Regions from separate parts of the Candidatus Symbiopectobacterium sp. NZEC127 genome, predicted to be linked through region 3. Evidence: riboswitches for the same ligand, from Rfam matches in the RefSeq annotation. Region 3 holds a riboswitch; each other region holds the start of a gene.
The links. Region 3 has a riboswitch for thiamine pyrophosphate ahead of thiC (phosphomethylpyrimidine synthase ThiC). Riboswitches for the same ligand answer to the same signal wherever they lie in the genome.

Region 1: another riboswitch for thiamine pyrophosphate. It lies ahead of thiB (thiamine ABC transporter substrate binding subunit); the one in region 3 lies ahead of thiC (phosphomethylpyrimidine synthase ThiC).
Region 2: another riboswitch for thiamine pyrophosphate. It lies ahead of thiM (hydroxyethylthiazole kinase); the one in region 3 lies ahead of thiC (phosphomethylpyrimidine synthase ThiC).

What each region holds. Positions count from the first base shown of each region.
Region 1 covers NZ_JAGFPG010000003.1:231,651-236,700, reverse strand. Annotated here, with positions in the region: gene sgrR (HTH-type transcriptional regulator SgrR) at 1-1,185, shown strand, start outside; TPP riboswitch at 1,210-1,339, shown strand; gene thiB (thiamine ABC transporter substrate binding subunit) at 1,384-2,397, shown strand; gene thiP (thiamine/thiamine pyrophosphate ABC transporter permease ThiP) at 2,373-4,001, shown strand; gene thiQ (thiamine ABC transporter ATP-binding protein ThiQ) at 3,985-4,692, shown strand; gene J5069_RS24285 (ilvB operon leader peptide IvbL) at 4,857-4,946, shown strand.
Region 2 covers NZ_JAGFPG010000001.1:2,110,316-2,115,365, forward strand. Annotated here, with positions in the region: gene J5069_RS09670 (acyltransferase family protein) at 1-480, shown strand, start outside; gene thiD (bifunctional hydroxymethylpyrimidine kinase/phosphomethylpyrimidine kinase) at 538-1,353, opposite strand; gene thiM (hydroxyethylthiazole kinase) at 1,350-2,153, opposite strand; TPP riboswitch at 2,191-2,287, opposite strand; gene J5069_RS09685 (H-NS family nucleoid-associated regulatory protein) at 2,849-3,247, shown strand; gene J5069_RS09690 (VOC family protein) at 3,504-3,902, opposite strand; gene J5069_RS09695 (DMT family transporter) at 4,078-4,992, opposite strand.
Region 3 covers NZ_JAGFPG010000011.1:6,291-11,340, forward strand. Annotated here, with positions in the region: gene hemE (uroporphyrinogen decarboxylase) at 1-829, opposite strand, end outside; gene nudC (NAD(+) diphosphatase) at 911-1,684, opposite strand; gene rsd (sigma D regulator) at 1,793-2,257, shown strand; TPP riboswitch at 2,379-2,502, shown strand; gene thiC (phosphomethylpyrimidine synthase ThiC) at 2,632-4,590, shown strand; gene thiE (thiamine phosphate synthase) at 4,587-5,050, shown strand, end outside.

The DNA.
Region 1 (5,050 bases), on a different contig from region 3:
ATCGCACCGGACCTCGCGCACCACTGGCAGCAAATTACGCCTCAACATTGGCGTTTTTATTTGCGCCCGGCGATCCGGTTCCACGATGGGCGCGAGCTGGTGATGAAGGATGTCATCGCCTCGGTGATGCGCTTGACGTCGCAGGCCTTGTTCTCACATATCACACGCGTGACCTCCCCCATTCCCTTCGTTATCGATGTGGAACTGAGCGAACCCGATGGCTGGCTCCCCTGGCTGCTCGGCAGCGCACATGCCATGATCCTGCCCCACGACTGGCAGGCACAGGCCGATTTTGCGCGCCACCCTGTCGGCACCGGCCCCTACGCGGTGGAGAAAAACAGCGACAGCCAGTTGAAAATAAAAGCCTTTGATGACTATTTCGGCTACCGGGCGCTGATCGATGAGGTCAATATCTGGGTGCTGCCAGACGCCTCCGAAGAGCTGCCGGTATCCATTCAGGTACACAGCGACACCACCACGCGCGACGAGCTGGAAAGCCGCATGGAGGAAGGGTGCTATTTCCTGCTGTTTGATACCCGCTCTGCGCAGGGCGCGAACAGCGAGGTACGCCGCTGGATCAGTCAGATTTTCCACCCCATTGCCCTGCTCGGCCAGACCGACAATACGCGCCGCTATGACTGGTCACCGGCGTACAGCCTGTTGCCACGCTGGCACCACCAGCGTCTTGTCAACCTGCAACCCAAACCCGCCGGACTCACGGACGTGACGCTGACGTTTTATCAGGAGCACCCCGAGTACCGCATCATTGGCGAGATCATGCATGATCTGTTGGCGCAGCAGGGCGTTACGTTGCATATACAGAAAGTCGACTACGAGCAATGGTATCTGGGAGAAGCGCAAAGCGACATCTGGCTGAGCAGCGTCAACTGCTACCCGCCGCTGGAGTTCTCGCTGTTCGCCCTGCTGTATGAGTTACCGCTGCTGCGTCACTGCCTGAGTGATTCGTTACAACAAGATGTACAGCGCTGGCGCGCTCAAACGCTCTCTATCGCTGATTTCAGCCAGCGCCTGATTGAAAGCGGTGAGATCCATCCGCTGTTTCACCACTGGTTACAGTTGCAGGGGCAGCGCAGCATGCGCGGCGTGCGCATGAATATGTTGGGCTGGTTCGACTTCAAATCCGCCTGGTTTGTGCCGCCGGAGCACGACGCCGACTTTCCCTGATGCTACAAACCCTTTACAATAATGACGTTCTCAACGGGGTGCAGGCCGTTTGTTGACGATATCGCTTTGTCAACGCACGGTATTTATGCTGAGAAAATACCCGTCGAACCTGATCCGGTTAATACCGGCGAAGGGATTTGAGAGTGCATTCGCCTGCCTCAAAGTCCTTTGCCACCCTAATCTACCCAGGAGTGCAAAGTGTTACAGTCGCTATTATCCCGTTTATTGCTTCCCGTTTTCGGCCTCACCGCCCTGATGCTCGGCTCCGCTGCCGCGAATGCCAAGCCTGCGTTGACCGTTTACACCTACGATTCCTTCGCGTCTGAATGGGGCCCCGGCCCGGCAATTAAAAAAGCCTTCGAAAAAGAGTGCGAGTGTGAATTGAATTTCGTCGCGCTGGAAGATGGCGTTGCCCTGTTGAACCGCTTGCGCATGGAAGGCAAAAACAGCAAAGCAGATATTGTGCTGGGGCTGGATAACAACCTGCTCAAAGCGGCATCGGATACCGGGCTGTTTAGTGCACACAACGTAAAAACCGACGCGTTAACGCTGCCGGGCGGTTGGAACAATGCCACGTTCCTGCCTTATGATTACGGCTACTTCGCGTTCGTCTACAACAAAGACACGCTAAAAAATCCACCGACCAGTCTTGATGCCCTGATCAACAGCGATCAGCCGCTGAAGGTGATTTATCAAGACCCGCGCACCAGTACGCCGGGGCTGGGCCTGCTGCTGTGGATGCAAAAGGTGTATGGCGATAAGGCCCCCGACGCCTGGCAAAAGTTGGCACGTAAAACCGTTACCGTCACCAAAGGGTGGAGTGAGGCTTATGGCCTGTTCCTCAAGGGCGAGGCGGATCTGGTGCTGAGCTACACCACCTCTCCGGCCTATCACATTATCGAAGAGAAAAAGACGAACTACGCGGCGGCGCTGTTCAGCGAAGGCCACTATATGCAGGTTGAGGTTGCCGGGCAGTTGAGCGCCAGCAAGCAGCCGGAACTCGCAAACCGCTTTATGCAGTTTATCCTCAGCCCGACGTTCCAAAGCCTGATCCCAACCACCAACTGGATGTATCCGGTCACCGGCGTGGCACTGCCGGAAGGATTCCAGTCTCTGGCGCGCCCGGAAAAAGCGCTGTCCTTTAGCGCACCAGAGGTGGCGGACCTGCGCGGGCAGTGGATTCAGGCATGGCAACGCGCCGTCAGCCGCTGATCCCACACTGGCTCTGGCCGGGGCTGTTCACCGCCGCATTGCTGGCAGGCGTAGCCCTGCTGGCGTTTGGCGCACTCTGGCATCAGGCACCGGATACCCCATGGCAAACGCTGTGGGGTGACAGCTATGTGTGGTACGTGGTGCGCTTTACCTTTTGGCAGGCATTGCTTTCGGCGTTACTCTCCACGCTGCCCGCCATTGTGCTGGCTCGCGCCCTTTACCGCCGCCATTTTCCTGGCAGAACCTGGCTGTTGCGCCTGTGTGCCATGACGCTGGTGTTACCGGTGTTGGTGGCGGTATTTGGCATACTGCGCGTTTACGGGCGACAGGGCTGGCTGGCTCAGGGCTTAAGCGCACTCGGTTTTGACTACACCTTTTCCCCCTATGGACTGCAAGGGATCCTGCTGGCCCACGTGTTCTTTAATCTGCCGCTGGCGACACGCCTGCTGTTGCAAGCCCTGGAATCCATCTCCACGGAACAACGTCAGTTAGCGGCACAGTTGGGCATGAATACCTGGCAAACCTTTCGTCTTATTGAGTGGCCCTGGTTGCGGCGTCAGATCCTGCCCAGTGCGGCACTGATTTTCATGCTCTGCTTCGCCAGTTTTGCTACCGTGCTGTCACTCGGCGGCGGCCCGCGTGCCACCACCATCGAACTGGCTATCTATCAGGCATTGAGTTTTGATTACGATCCCGCGCGCGCCGCAGGGCTGGCGCTGATCCAGATGGTCTGCTGTCTGGGCTTGGTGTTACTGAGTCAACGACTCGGATCGTGGTTTGCCGTGGGCAATACCCAGCAATTGCGCTGGCACAACCCGCAGGATTCGCTGGCCGGACGTCTGGGCGATACCGTGATTATCCTGGCAGCGCTGTTATTGCTGGTGCCACCCTTGCTGGCCGTGGTGCTGGACGGCCTCAATCCGGCGATGCTGACGGTGCTGAAACAGCCCGCGCTGTGGCAAACGCTGTGGACATCCCTGCGTATCGCACTCGGTGCGGGTGCGCTGTGCGTTATCCTGACGCTGATGCTGCTGTGGAGCAGTCGTGAGCTGAAACTGCGTCAGCAGCGACTGGCCGGACAGTTGATGGACATCAGCGGCCTGCTGATTCTGGCGATGCCGGGCATTGTATTGGCGACCGGTTTTTTCCTCATTCTCAACAACACCGTCGGGTTACCGACCTCACCGTATGGGCTGGTGGTCACCACCAACGCGCTGATGGCGATCCCCTATGCGCTCAAGGTGCTGGAGAACCCGATGCTCGACGTGGCACAGCGCTATAACCTGTTGTGCCACTCTCTGGATATTCGCGGCTGGCATCGTCTGCGGCTGATTGAGCTGCGCGCGTTGCAACAACCGATTGCGCAGGCGATGGCGTTTGCCTGCGTGCTGTCGGTCGGGGATTTCGGCATTATTGCCTTGTTTGGCAATGAGCAGTTCCGCACGCTACCCTTCTATCTTTACCAACAAATTGGCGCTTATCGCAGCGCAGACGGTGCAGTGACCGCACTGTTACTGATGCTGCTCTGTTTCGCGTTGTTTACCGTGATGGAGACATTGACCCTGTGGCAAAAACGGGCGGGCCGACATGCTGTCGCTGAATAAACTCACTTATCTCTATCAACAGGCTCCCATGCAGTTCGATGTCAACATCGCGGCGGGAGAGCGCGTTGCCCTGCTGGGGCCAAGCGGTGCCGGCAAAAGCACGCTGCTCAGCCTGATTGCCGGGTTTTTATTACCGAACAGCGGCGAACTGTGGCTCAATGGCGACGATCACCGTCATACGCCGCCCGCCGAGCGTCCGGTGTCGATTCTGTTTCAGGAAAACAACCTGTTCCCGCACCTGACGCTGGAGCAAAATATTGCGCTTGGCCTGCACCCCGGCTTGCGTCTCTCGTCAGCACAGCGTCAGGCATTACACGCGATTGCGGAACACGTGGGCTTAAGCAGCCTGTTGCAACGCCTGCCCGCGCAGGTTTCCGGCGGTCAACGCCAGCGCGCCGCATTGGCCCGCTGCCTGCTGCGTCAACGCCCTATCCTGCTGCTGGATGAGCCGTTCTCCGCACTGGACCCGGCGCTGCGTCAGGATATGCTCACGCTGGTCGATACGGTATGCACAGAACAGCAGCTTACGCTGCTGATGGTCACTCATAATCTGGATGATGCGCTACGCATTGCCCCACGCAGCCTGCTGTTGGTGGAGGGTAACATCGCCTATGACGGCCCCACCATGTCACTGTGTGATGGCAGCAACGAGGCGGCGCGAATACTGGGGATTAGCGCAGCGCGTGACTGATCGTCTACACCGGGTGGCTACTCCACACAGGGTATTTTGTGAGCTGAATAAAATTTTCACTTTTTATTCCTTGTGGGTATTGCGCCTATTGCAACGGCCGTGCTTATATAAAACGGCTAATTAACTGACTGATTGACAGGAACACCGTGAGACACTCCGCTGCTATGACTTCTGCACTACTACACACCGCGCATGTTGACGCGGTCGTCGTCGTGCGCGTGGTCGTGGTGGTCGTCGTCGGCGACGCGCCGTAACGGGTTCCGAATCACAGCACGATTCCCAAACCCCGCCGGCGCCAGCCGAGCGGGGTTTCTTGTTTTTACCTCCCCCGCTCCGAAAACGCACCGGCCCAGATGAA
Region 2 (5,050 bases), on a different contig from region 3:
TCATTTGTCTGGGTATGGGGGGGTTACTATCTTGTAGGAAGAATGCTGGGAACCTCTGCGGGCAGGTTGTTTACCCACCAGCCCGGCATCATCTGGCTGGCTCGCATGATGGTGGTGCCGGTAGGTATCTCGATGTTCTTTTACGAACGCTTTCTCTCAACCCACGCTCAAAATATTGTCACGCCGTGGCTGATGCTTGAGCATCTGCATCTGCTGACCATGTGTTTGGCATTATTCATTGTGTTTGAAAATATCACTATAAAAAACAAAATTATAACTCACGTCGTCGAGTTTATTGGCCCGGCAATGATCGGTGTCTATATTGTGCATTACAGTGTGTTCTATTTCATTAGCACACTCTATGACTTTAACTACGTCAACCTGAAATTTGTTCTGCTGGTCTTGGTGTTTATTGCATCAGTGCTGTTGTGCCGTTTGCTGCTGCTCAACAGGTTTACCGCCAAGATCATCTCTTTCTGACACCACAGGCGTCAAACGGCACTGTCGGCGGCGTAGCGCCGCCGACCGCTTAACGGTCTACCACCATTGATGAAAATGATGTACCGGCCCAATCCCCTGACCCACTTCCAGTGAATCTGCCGCCAGTAATGCATGCTGGAGGTAATGCTTCGCCGCTTGAACCGTATTTTCCCAATCGGGGTGCCGGGGGCGCAGTGCCGCCAGCGCCGCAGACAGCGTGCATCCTGTGCCGTGGGTGTGACGAGTCTTTACCCGTGGCGCGCAGAAACGTTGCGGTGCATGCCCACGTTGAAACAGCCAGTCCGGGCTCTCCGCGTCACTCAAATGGCCCCCCTTGATCAGCACCGCCCGGCACCCCATCTCCAGCAGCCCTTGCCCTTGTGCTTTCATCTCACTTTCTGTGGTTGCCGCATTGCACGCCAACAGCGCCGCCGCCTCCGGCAGATTAGGGGTTATCAGTGACACGCGCGGCAGCAGCGTCTCACGAATCGCGGCGACCGCTTCAGGCGCCAATAGCGGATCGCCGCTTTTCGCCAGCATCACCGTATCCAACACAATATAAGGTACGGCATAGCGTTGCAGGCGCTCGGCGACCGCTTCGACAATATCACTTTGCGCCAGCATGCCGATCTTCGCACTGTCGATACGCACATCGCTCAGCACGGAATCCAGTTGAGCCGCCACAAAATCAGGTTCAATACGATAAACCGACTGAACCCCCTGCGTATTCTGCGCCACCAGCGCAGTGATCACACTGGTGCCATAGGCGCTTAGGGCAGAAAACGTTTTCAGATCGGCCTGGATCCCTGCTCCACCGCTAGGATCGGTGCCTGCGATTGTTAACGCATTTATTCGGGGAACCTGCTCTTTCATAAGGTGCATGTCTGTGCCTCCTGGCGCAATAGCGCAAGCGCATCCAAAAACGCAGGCGTAAAACTGCCCGGCCCGTTGGCTTGCGCGGCGGCACGCTCCCCTGCCTGTGCCATTACGGCACAGGCTGTCGCAACCTGAGATAATCGGTCCGCACCGCGCGCACAGAATGCCGCAACGACGGCGGAGAGTGCGCACCCGGTACCCACCACGCGCGTCATCATCGGATGACCGCCCTTTACCGCCCAGACGCGCACACCGTCCGTGACGTAGTCCACCTCTCCCGTCACCGCCACCACCGTTGACCAACGCGCCGCCAGTTCGCGTGCGGCAGGGATGGCCGTGAAGGAAGCGTCCTGGCTATCAACGCCTCGGCCCTGCGAATTGACACCAGACAGCGCGATAATTTCCGAGGCATTGCCGCGAATCGCCGCCGGTTTGCAAGGCAGCAATTCGCGCACAAAATCGGTACGAAAGCGCAACCCGCCAACCGCGACGGGATCCAGCACCCAGGGCTTGTCCGCCTGGTTAGCGCTATGCACGGCGGCCAGCATCGCATCGGCACGCGTTGCTTCTAAGGTCCCCACGTTGATCAGAAGCGCATCGGCCAACGCGGCAAACTGTGCCGCCTCGCCCGGATCCACCACCATCGCAGGAGATGCACCGAGCGCCAGCAAGACATTGGCGGTAAAAGACTGGACCACATCGTTGGTCAGGCAATGGACTAACGGCGAAGCCGTTGAGAAATCGTGCAACGCTGCCGCCGCGTGGGCAGCAGAAAAATCGGTGGGCAGGTCGTTCATTATCACTCCCAACCGGCGTGTAAGAAGACGGTAGCCGATCGGAATACCGAGACTTCCCTACGCTGGCATTATCCAGATCAGGTGGTACGGGTATTTCTCAGCCTTCACAAAGAAGGGCACCCCGAGTCATCGCAACATCAATTTACTGTGTGACTGCCACAGCAAAACATATTCAGGATAATCATCAAACCACAGTGTGTAAATTGATTTGTATTCGCCTACCGTCAAAGGGCGGCTGCCTGACAGGGCATTCATTCGCCGCTGAATGAAAGGAACGCTAAACGGTACGGTTTTTCACTCGTTCCCCCCAGATCCCTTCGCCTGTGCGTATGCCACGCTGGCATTATATTCTTCCCTGTTACGCTTATACCCTTAAATAATTAGCGTTATGCGCAGGGAGAAAATGAGCGCGCCCCGATAAGTTGACACGGGTAAGGGATTAGGGATGTCAATGCCGCTAACAGACAACCCCGCTTAAGTATCGATTGATGAATTAATAAATAGCGGCAACCGCGAGGCGTTGCGTTATTAACCAGCTAACGATTAACGCTCCTGCTTTACCCACGCCGCCTGTTACGCATTTTTTTACATAAGGCGCTATAAAAAAATATTTCATGCCGACGTATCTGGTGTATATTGGAAAATCAAAAAATATCTTGTAAGCTAATAATGTCTCTTCTTTTTAAAGGAACACCATGATGAGTTTTGACGTGCTAAGTAATATTCGTTCTCTTCGCGCTCAGGCCCGAGATACCGATCTTGAAACCCTGGAAGAGCTGTTAAGCAAATTCACTGCAATTGTGGAAGAGCGCCGCGAAGAAGACAGCAAAATTCAGAAAGAGCAGGCAGAACGTTTGGCAAAACTGGATGCCATTCGTGCTCAGCTTCTTGAAGACGGTATTGATCCGGCTGAACTGCTGGAAAGCGTGAAATCCAAACCGGCCAAGACCAAACGCGATCCTCGTCCGGCGAAATATAAATATATTGATGAGAATGGCACCGAACAAACCTGGACCGGCCAAGGCCGTACGCCTAAAGCGATCCGTGAAGCCATTGATGGCGGAAGCAAAACGCTGGAAGATTTCGAGATTTAATTTGTTCTCTTCCTTGCCGTATTAGCGCGCATCACTTGTCTTGTTATGCATGGAGTAACGTTGTACTCCATGCATATCTTTTCTAATCCGCGATCGTTATCACCACCCGTGTTTCGCCGTCCTTAAGAAAAAGTTTTCATCCCCCAAGACCCGATTAAAAATGGCGAAAAATTAATACCGCAGGTGTATTAGCGTGCGTATCAATCAGGATCCGATTTTCTTTGATCGTTTGCAGCCAGCAAAAGAAGTGATATCCCTAAGGTGCAATGCTGCGATGAAAGACGGCTTCGATGTTATATCCATCAGGATCGCGCACAAATGCCGCATAATAATGGGCATGATACAGATCTCGAATTCCCGGCTTTCCGTTATCCTGTCCGCCCGCCGCGATTGCCGCATGATAAAAAGCATCTACAACGTCACGCGTCTCAGCACTAAATGCAAAATGCGTCGCCGGACAAGGTAATGCTTTTCCCTGATAGATCCAAAATTCGCCGCCCGGATCGCTGGACTTTCCATATCCTTCCAACACGCCAAAACTTATCGCATGATTAAAATCTTTGATCAGACGATAACCTAACGGTGCCAGTGCACTTTCATAAAACTGCCGACTGCGATCAATATCTGTCACCGGAACACTTAAATGATCTAACATTGAACGTTCCTTCTGTTATAAACATGAAACCGCTTGCCCATTGATGCTTCCTGTTTTCATCCTGAAAACAGATCTCGTTTAGCGAAAGCCTATGACAACGTTGCCGCATCGTAGCCTGAACCCGCCCTATCGGATGCTGACCCTGGTCAATATTAATGCAGGACAGCATAACGCGTTAATGCCGGAGAGTAGCGCTGTTGTCTTTTTGAAAAAAACGACACCGGACATTAATGCCGGCAACCGCCGCCAGAACGATCAGGGTTCCCGTCAACTGCCACCCATTCAATGGGCGATGCAACACCCAGGCATCGACTAAAATGGCTACCACCGGGTAGATAAAAGCGAGCCCGCCGACCACTATCGTCGGAATTTTTTGTACCGCACTATAAAGTAGCACTGACATCAGGCCAGTGTGCACAAAGCCAATCACTACCAGCAACCCCCAAACGTAGCTGACAGAGGATGCTGTAGGCAGCGAAACAAAAGGCAGCAGCATCACGCAGCCAACCCCTAACTGAATAAACACCATCAGGCAAGGAGATACATCGCGCAATGCCTTGGTAATCGCCGCTGTAATGGCGTAAAAAAAGGCGGCAGCCAATGCAAACCCTATCCCATAGACGTATTGGACAGAATCCTGATCCTGTTGCTGACCGCCCAACATAATCAGCGTCACACCGGAGAAGGCAATGACCATCCACCCGAGCTTATAACGTGTCAGTGTTTCATTGAACAACACCGCCCCTAGCGCAACCAAAATAAACGGCTGTACGTGATAGGTTATTGTTGCGACTGCAATAGAGGTCTGTGCGTACGCGATGAACAAACAAACCCAGTTAAGCGTCAGCGTAATGCCGCCTAAAACAACCGCGTAAAACTGCCTGCGCGACAGCATGCCTCGACGTAAAAGGCCTTGCGCAGCACAGACCAGCGCCATGGCTAACGCGCCGAAAGCGCAGCGCCAAAAGACCACCGTTAACGCGGGTAAGTCTGTGGCTAACACAAACCACCCCACCGTTCCTGAAATGACCATGGCGATCACCATCTTCAGCGATCCCGCCCCCCACTCAGCACGTTGATCGAATGCCATACCTATACCCCACACAATAAATAACATAACGAACGATTGTTCGACAAAAAGAACACGT
Region 3 (5,050 bases):
CACCGATATCCGTGGTCCAATCCAGACCCAGCGCATCGCACCCCGTCGCGGCCATCGCTTCCAGCCATTGCCCGCCGCCTTTGGTAAACAGCGTTACCGGTACGCGCCGACCCTCATGCTCACGCAGCAGGCCATCCACGATTTTGTGCATGTAGTGCAGTGAAAATTCACGGTAATCGCGACCGCTCAGCGCGCCGCCCCAGGTATCGAAAATCATCACCGATTGAGCACCGGCCTTGATCTGCGCATTGAGGTAGAGAATCACGCTGTCAGCCAGCTTATCCAGCAGCAGGTGGAGCGTCTGCGGCTCGGCAAACAGCATTTTCTTGATAAGCGTAAACGCTTTACTGCTGCCGCCTTCCACCATATAGGTTGCCAGCGTCCAGGGACTGCCGGAAAAACCGATCAATGGCACCGCACCGGCCAGTTCGCGGCGAATGGTGCGAACCGCATCCATCACGTAGCCCAGTTCCTGCTCGGGATCGGGAATGGGCAAGCGCGCCACATCCGCAGCGGTTCGCACCGGATGGGCAAAACGCGGCCCTTCCCCGGTTTCAAAATAGAGCCCCAATCCCATGGCATCCGGCACGGTGAGAATATCGGAAAACAGGATGGCGGCATCCAGCGCATAGCGCCGCAGCGGTTGCAGCGTGACTTCACAAGCCAGCTCTGGATTTTTGCACAGCGACATAAAATCACCGGCTTGTGCGCGCGTCGCTTTGTACTCCGGCAGATAGCGGCCGGCCTGGCGCATCATCCACACCGGCGTCACGTCAACGGGCTGGCGCAGTAGCGCGCGCAGATAGCGATCATTTTTCAGGTCTGGCATGCGGTGTCCTTTTGTCATCCTGAGAGAGGGTCAAAACGCGATAACGAAACGAGTGGCGCGAAGTGTAGCACGCCAGCGGCGCTATTCCTGCCCATCGCGGCACAGTACCACGGTGTCTTCAATCAAACGTCGCGCAACCGTACCCGGCGGCGGGAGAATCGGCAGTTGATCGTAGCGGAACCAGCCCGCATCTCTGAGTTCTTTGGGATCGTGGCGCAGATCGCCGTCGGCATACTCGGCCATAAACGCCATCATCAGCGAATGCGGGAACGGCCACGGCTGCGAGCTGATGTAGCGCAGATTTTTAATACGAATGTTGCTCTCTTCCATCACCTCGCGGGCAACCGCTTGCTCGAGCGTTTCGCCCACTTCCACGAACCCCGCCAGCACGGTATACATATTACCGCGGTGGCGTTGATGCTGCGCCAGCAAGATCTCCTCACCGCGCCGGATCGCCACGATCACGCACGGGGCGATTTGCGGGTAATAACGCTCTTTACACTGCGGGCACAGGCAGGCCAGTTCCGTTTTGCTGTGCACCATTTTCTGCCCGCAATAGCCACAAAACTGATGCGAGCGATAGAATTCGACCAGTTGCACACCGCGCCCTGCCAGTTGAAACAGCGCCACGTCTTCATCCAGCAGTTGGCGCACGGAGTCCATCTGCGAGGTTTTCTGGTGACTGACCAACCATACGCACTCGCCCTGCCACTCCCCTATCTGGCGTCCAACAATGCCTTCCAATCCGCACTGCGCCGCCGTGCCATGCGGGAGTTTCCCTTCGGGCAGCCACACTTGATTATCATGGCTGACCACCCACCATCCATGCTCATCACCTTTTAATGTTTGTTCCATATCTTTTCTATTGCTCCACAGACACTTCACTGGCATTTTAACTGTCAGGGATATGGCAGAATTTCATCGTCACCGATTGTTCTTTCTTATCAATGCACGGAGTCAACAATGTTAAACCAATTACAAAGTCTGACTGAGTACGTTGGTGGCAATAATGCGTTAATCGACCAATGGCTACAAGCGCGCAAGCAACTTCTGGTTGCCTATTACCATCTGGTCGGCATTAAGCCAAACAAAGATAAACACACCCCGCTCGATGAGCAGGCCTTGGATGATTTTTGCCACAACCTTGTGGACTATCTTTCCGCCTGCCATTTCCATGTTTATGAGCGCATCCTGCAAGAGGCGGTTGTACTGAGCGATCAAAAGCTGGCGCAAACGCACCGTCTGGCGCTGGCGTTGCAGGCCAACACCCAATTCATTATGGATTTCTACGACAGCAGTCTGGCGACCGCCATCGATCACGACAACTGCATTGAGTTTCAGCAAGCGCTGTCGAGCGTCGGCGAAGCCATGGCGGAACGCTTTGCACTGGAAGATCGCCTGATTCGTCTGGCGATTGATAAAGAATAACGCCATCGCCCCACCTTACATTTTGACAGTGTCTCTCAGACGTCCTAAAGTGTTAGCGTTTTATTAACCTCATGGTAATGGGGTTATTGCTTGGTAAACAGCCTCTGAGCTGACTATCGGGCGTATCTTGTCGGAGTGCCTAGCGTGTTTATGTGATACATAAACCGCAGGCTGAGACCGTTTATTCGGGATCCGCGGAACCTGATCAGGTTAAAACCTGCGAAGGGAACAAGAGTAATCCACTCTGTTTTGTCACCGTTGTCATCGCCATGTTGTTACCGGCATAGCGCGTAAAATCGGGGCCAAAGCAACCATAATTACTCCCTGCGAGCTCCAGACAAGCATTTTTCCTTAACCATAATCAGGAACATGCTATGTCTCAATCACCCGCTACAACGCCTAAAACCCCGTCTGGCCGTCGCGAAAAGCGCGAAGCAGCCGAGGCATTTATTCATAATCTGCGCGGCACTGCCTTTCCTAACTCCACGCGCATCTACCTTGCCGGGTCGCGCAGCGATATCCGCGTGCCGATGCGGGAAATCGCCCTCAGCCCAACGCTGGTGGGTGGTGGCAAAGATAACCCTCACTATGAACCTAACGAAGCCGTGCCGGTGTATGACACCGCGGGGCCGTATGGCGATCCCGATGCGCGGCCGGACGTGCGTACTGGGCTGGCGAAACTGCGTGCTGACTGGATTGCAGAACGTAGCGATACCGAGCCGCTCTCCGGCGTCAGCTCCCGTTTTACCCAGCAGCGACTGGCGGATGCCGGGTTGGATCACCTGCGCTTTGAACAGTTGCCGCAGCCCAAACGCGCTCAGTCGGGCAAATGCGTCACGCAATTGCACTATGCGCGCCAAGGGATCGTCACGCCGGAAATGGAGTTTATCGCCATCCGCGAAAACATGGGACGCGAGCGCATTCGCAGCGAAGTGCTGCGCCACCAGCATCCGGGGCAAAGCTTTGGCGCGATCCTGCCGGACAACATCACCCCGGAATTTGTGCGTCAGGAAGTCGCCGCAGGCCGTGCCATCATCCCGTCCAACATCAATCACCCTGAATCTGAACCGATGATTATCGGGCGCAATTTTCTGGTCAAGGTGAACGCCAATATCGGCAACTCGGCGGTCACCTCGTCTATCGAGGAAGAGGTGGAAAAGCTGGTCTGGTCCACGCTGTGGGGGGCCGATACGGTGATGGATCTCTCCACTGGACGCTATATTCACGAAACCCGTGAATGGATCCTGCGCAACAGCCCGGTGCCGATTGGCACCGTTCCTATTTATCAGGCGCTGGAGAAGGTCAACGGCATAGCGGAAAACCTCACGTGGGAAATGTTCCGCGATACGCTGCTTGAGCAAGCAGAGCAAGGGGTTGATTACTTCACCATTCATGCGGGTGTGCTGCTGCGCTATGTGCCGATGACCGCACAGCGTCTGACCGGCATTGTATCGCGCGGCGGCTCCATCATGGCGAAGTGGTGCCTGTCGCATCATCAGGAGAATTTCCTCTACGTCCACTTCCGTGAAATCTGTGAGATTTGTGCCGCCTACGACGTTGCCCTGTCACTGGGCGATGGCTTGCGTCCCGGCTCCATTCAGGATGCCAACGATCAGGCGCAGTTTGCCGAACTGCATACCCTGGGCGAGCTGACCAAAATCGCCTGGGAGTATGACGTGCAGGTAATGATTGAAGGGCCGGGACATGTGCCGATGCAGATGATTCGCCGCAACATGACCGAAGAGCTGGAGCACTGCCACGAAGCGCCGTTCTATACCCTGGGGCCGCTGACCACCGATATCGCCCCCGGTTATGACCATTTCACCTCCGGTATCGGGGCCGCGATGATTGGCTGGTTCGGTTGCGCCATGCTCTGCTACGTCACGCCGAAAGAACACCTCGGGCTGCCCAACAAAGAGGATGTGAAGCAGGGGCTTATCACCTACAAGATCGCCGCGCATGCCGCCGATCTGGCGAAAGGGCATCCCGGCGCGCAGATCCGCGATAACGCCATGTCCAAAGCGCGCTTTGAGTTTCGTTGGGAAGACCAGTTCAATCTGGCGCTCGATCCGACCACCGCGCGCGCCTATCACGATGAAACCCTGCCGCAAGAATCTGGCAAAGTCGCACATTTCTGTTCCATGTGCGGGCCCAAATTCTGTTCGATGAAAATTTCGCAGGAAGTGCGTGAGTACGCGGCGAAAAATCCGGTCCCCGCCGTGGAAGCGCAGCCAATTGAAATCGGCATGGCAGAGATGTCGGCCCAGTTCCGAGCGCGCGGCAGCGAGCTCTACCACAGTGCCACGACGCTGCTCGGGGAGGATGCGAAATGAATCCGGCATTTCCCGCAACCGCGCCCCAGCTCGGGCTTTACCCGGTAGTGGACAGCGTGACCTGGATCGAGCGCCTGCTCAGCGCTGGCGTAAAAACCATCCAGTTACGCATCAAGGATAAAACCGCAGCACAGACCGAGGCCGTCATCATGCAGGCCATCGCGCTCGGGCAGGATTATCAGGCTCGCTTGTTTATTAACGATTTTTGGCAACTGGCCGTCAAGCATCGGGCATACGGCGTGCACTTGGGTCAGGAGGATCTGGATACCGCCGATCTGCATGCGATCCGTGATGCGGGGCTGCGCTTGGGTATTTCAACCCACGACGACGTGGAACTGGCACGCGCCGTGGCACTCAAGCCGTCGTATATCGCCCTCGGGCATATCTTCCCGACGCAAACCAAAGAGATGCCCTCCGCGCCGCAGGGGGTGAGCGAATTGAAGCGTCACATTGATGCGCT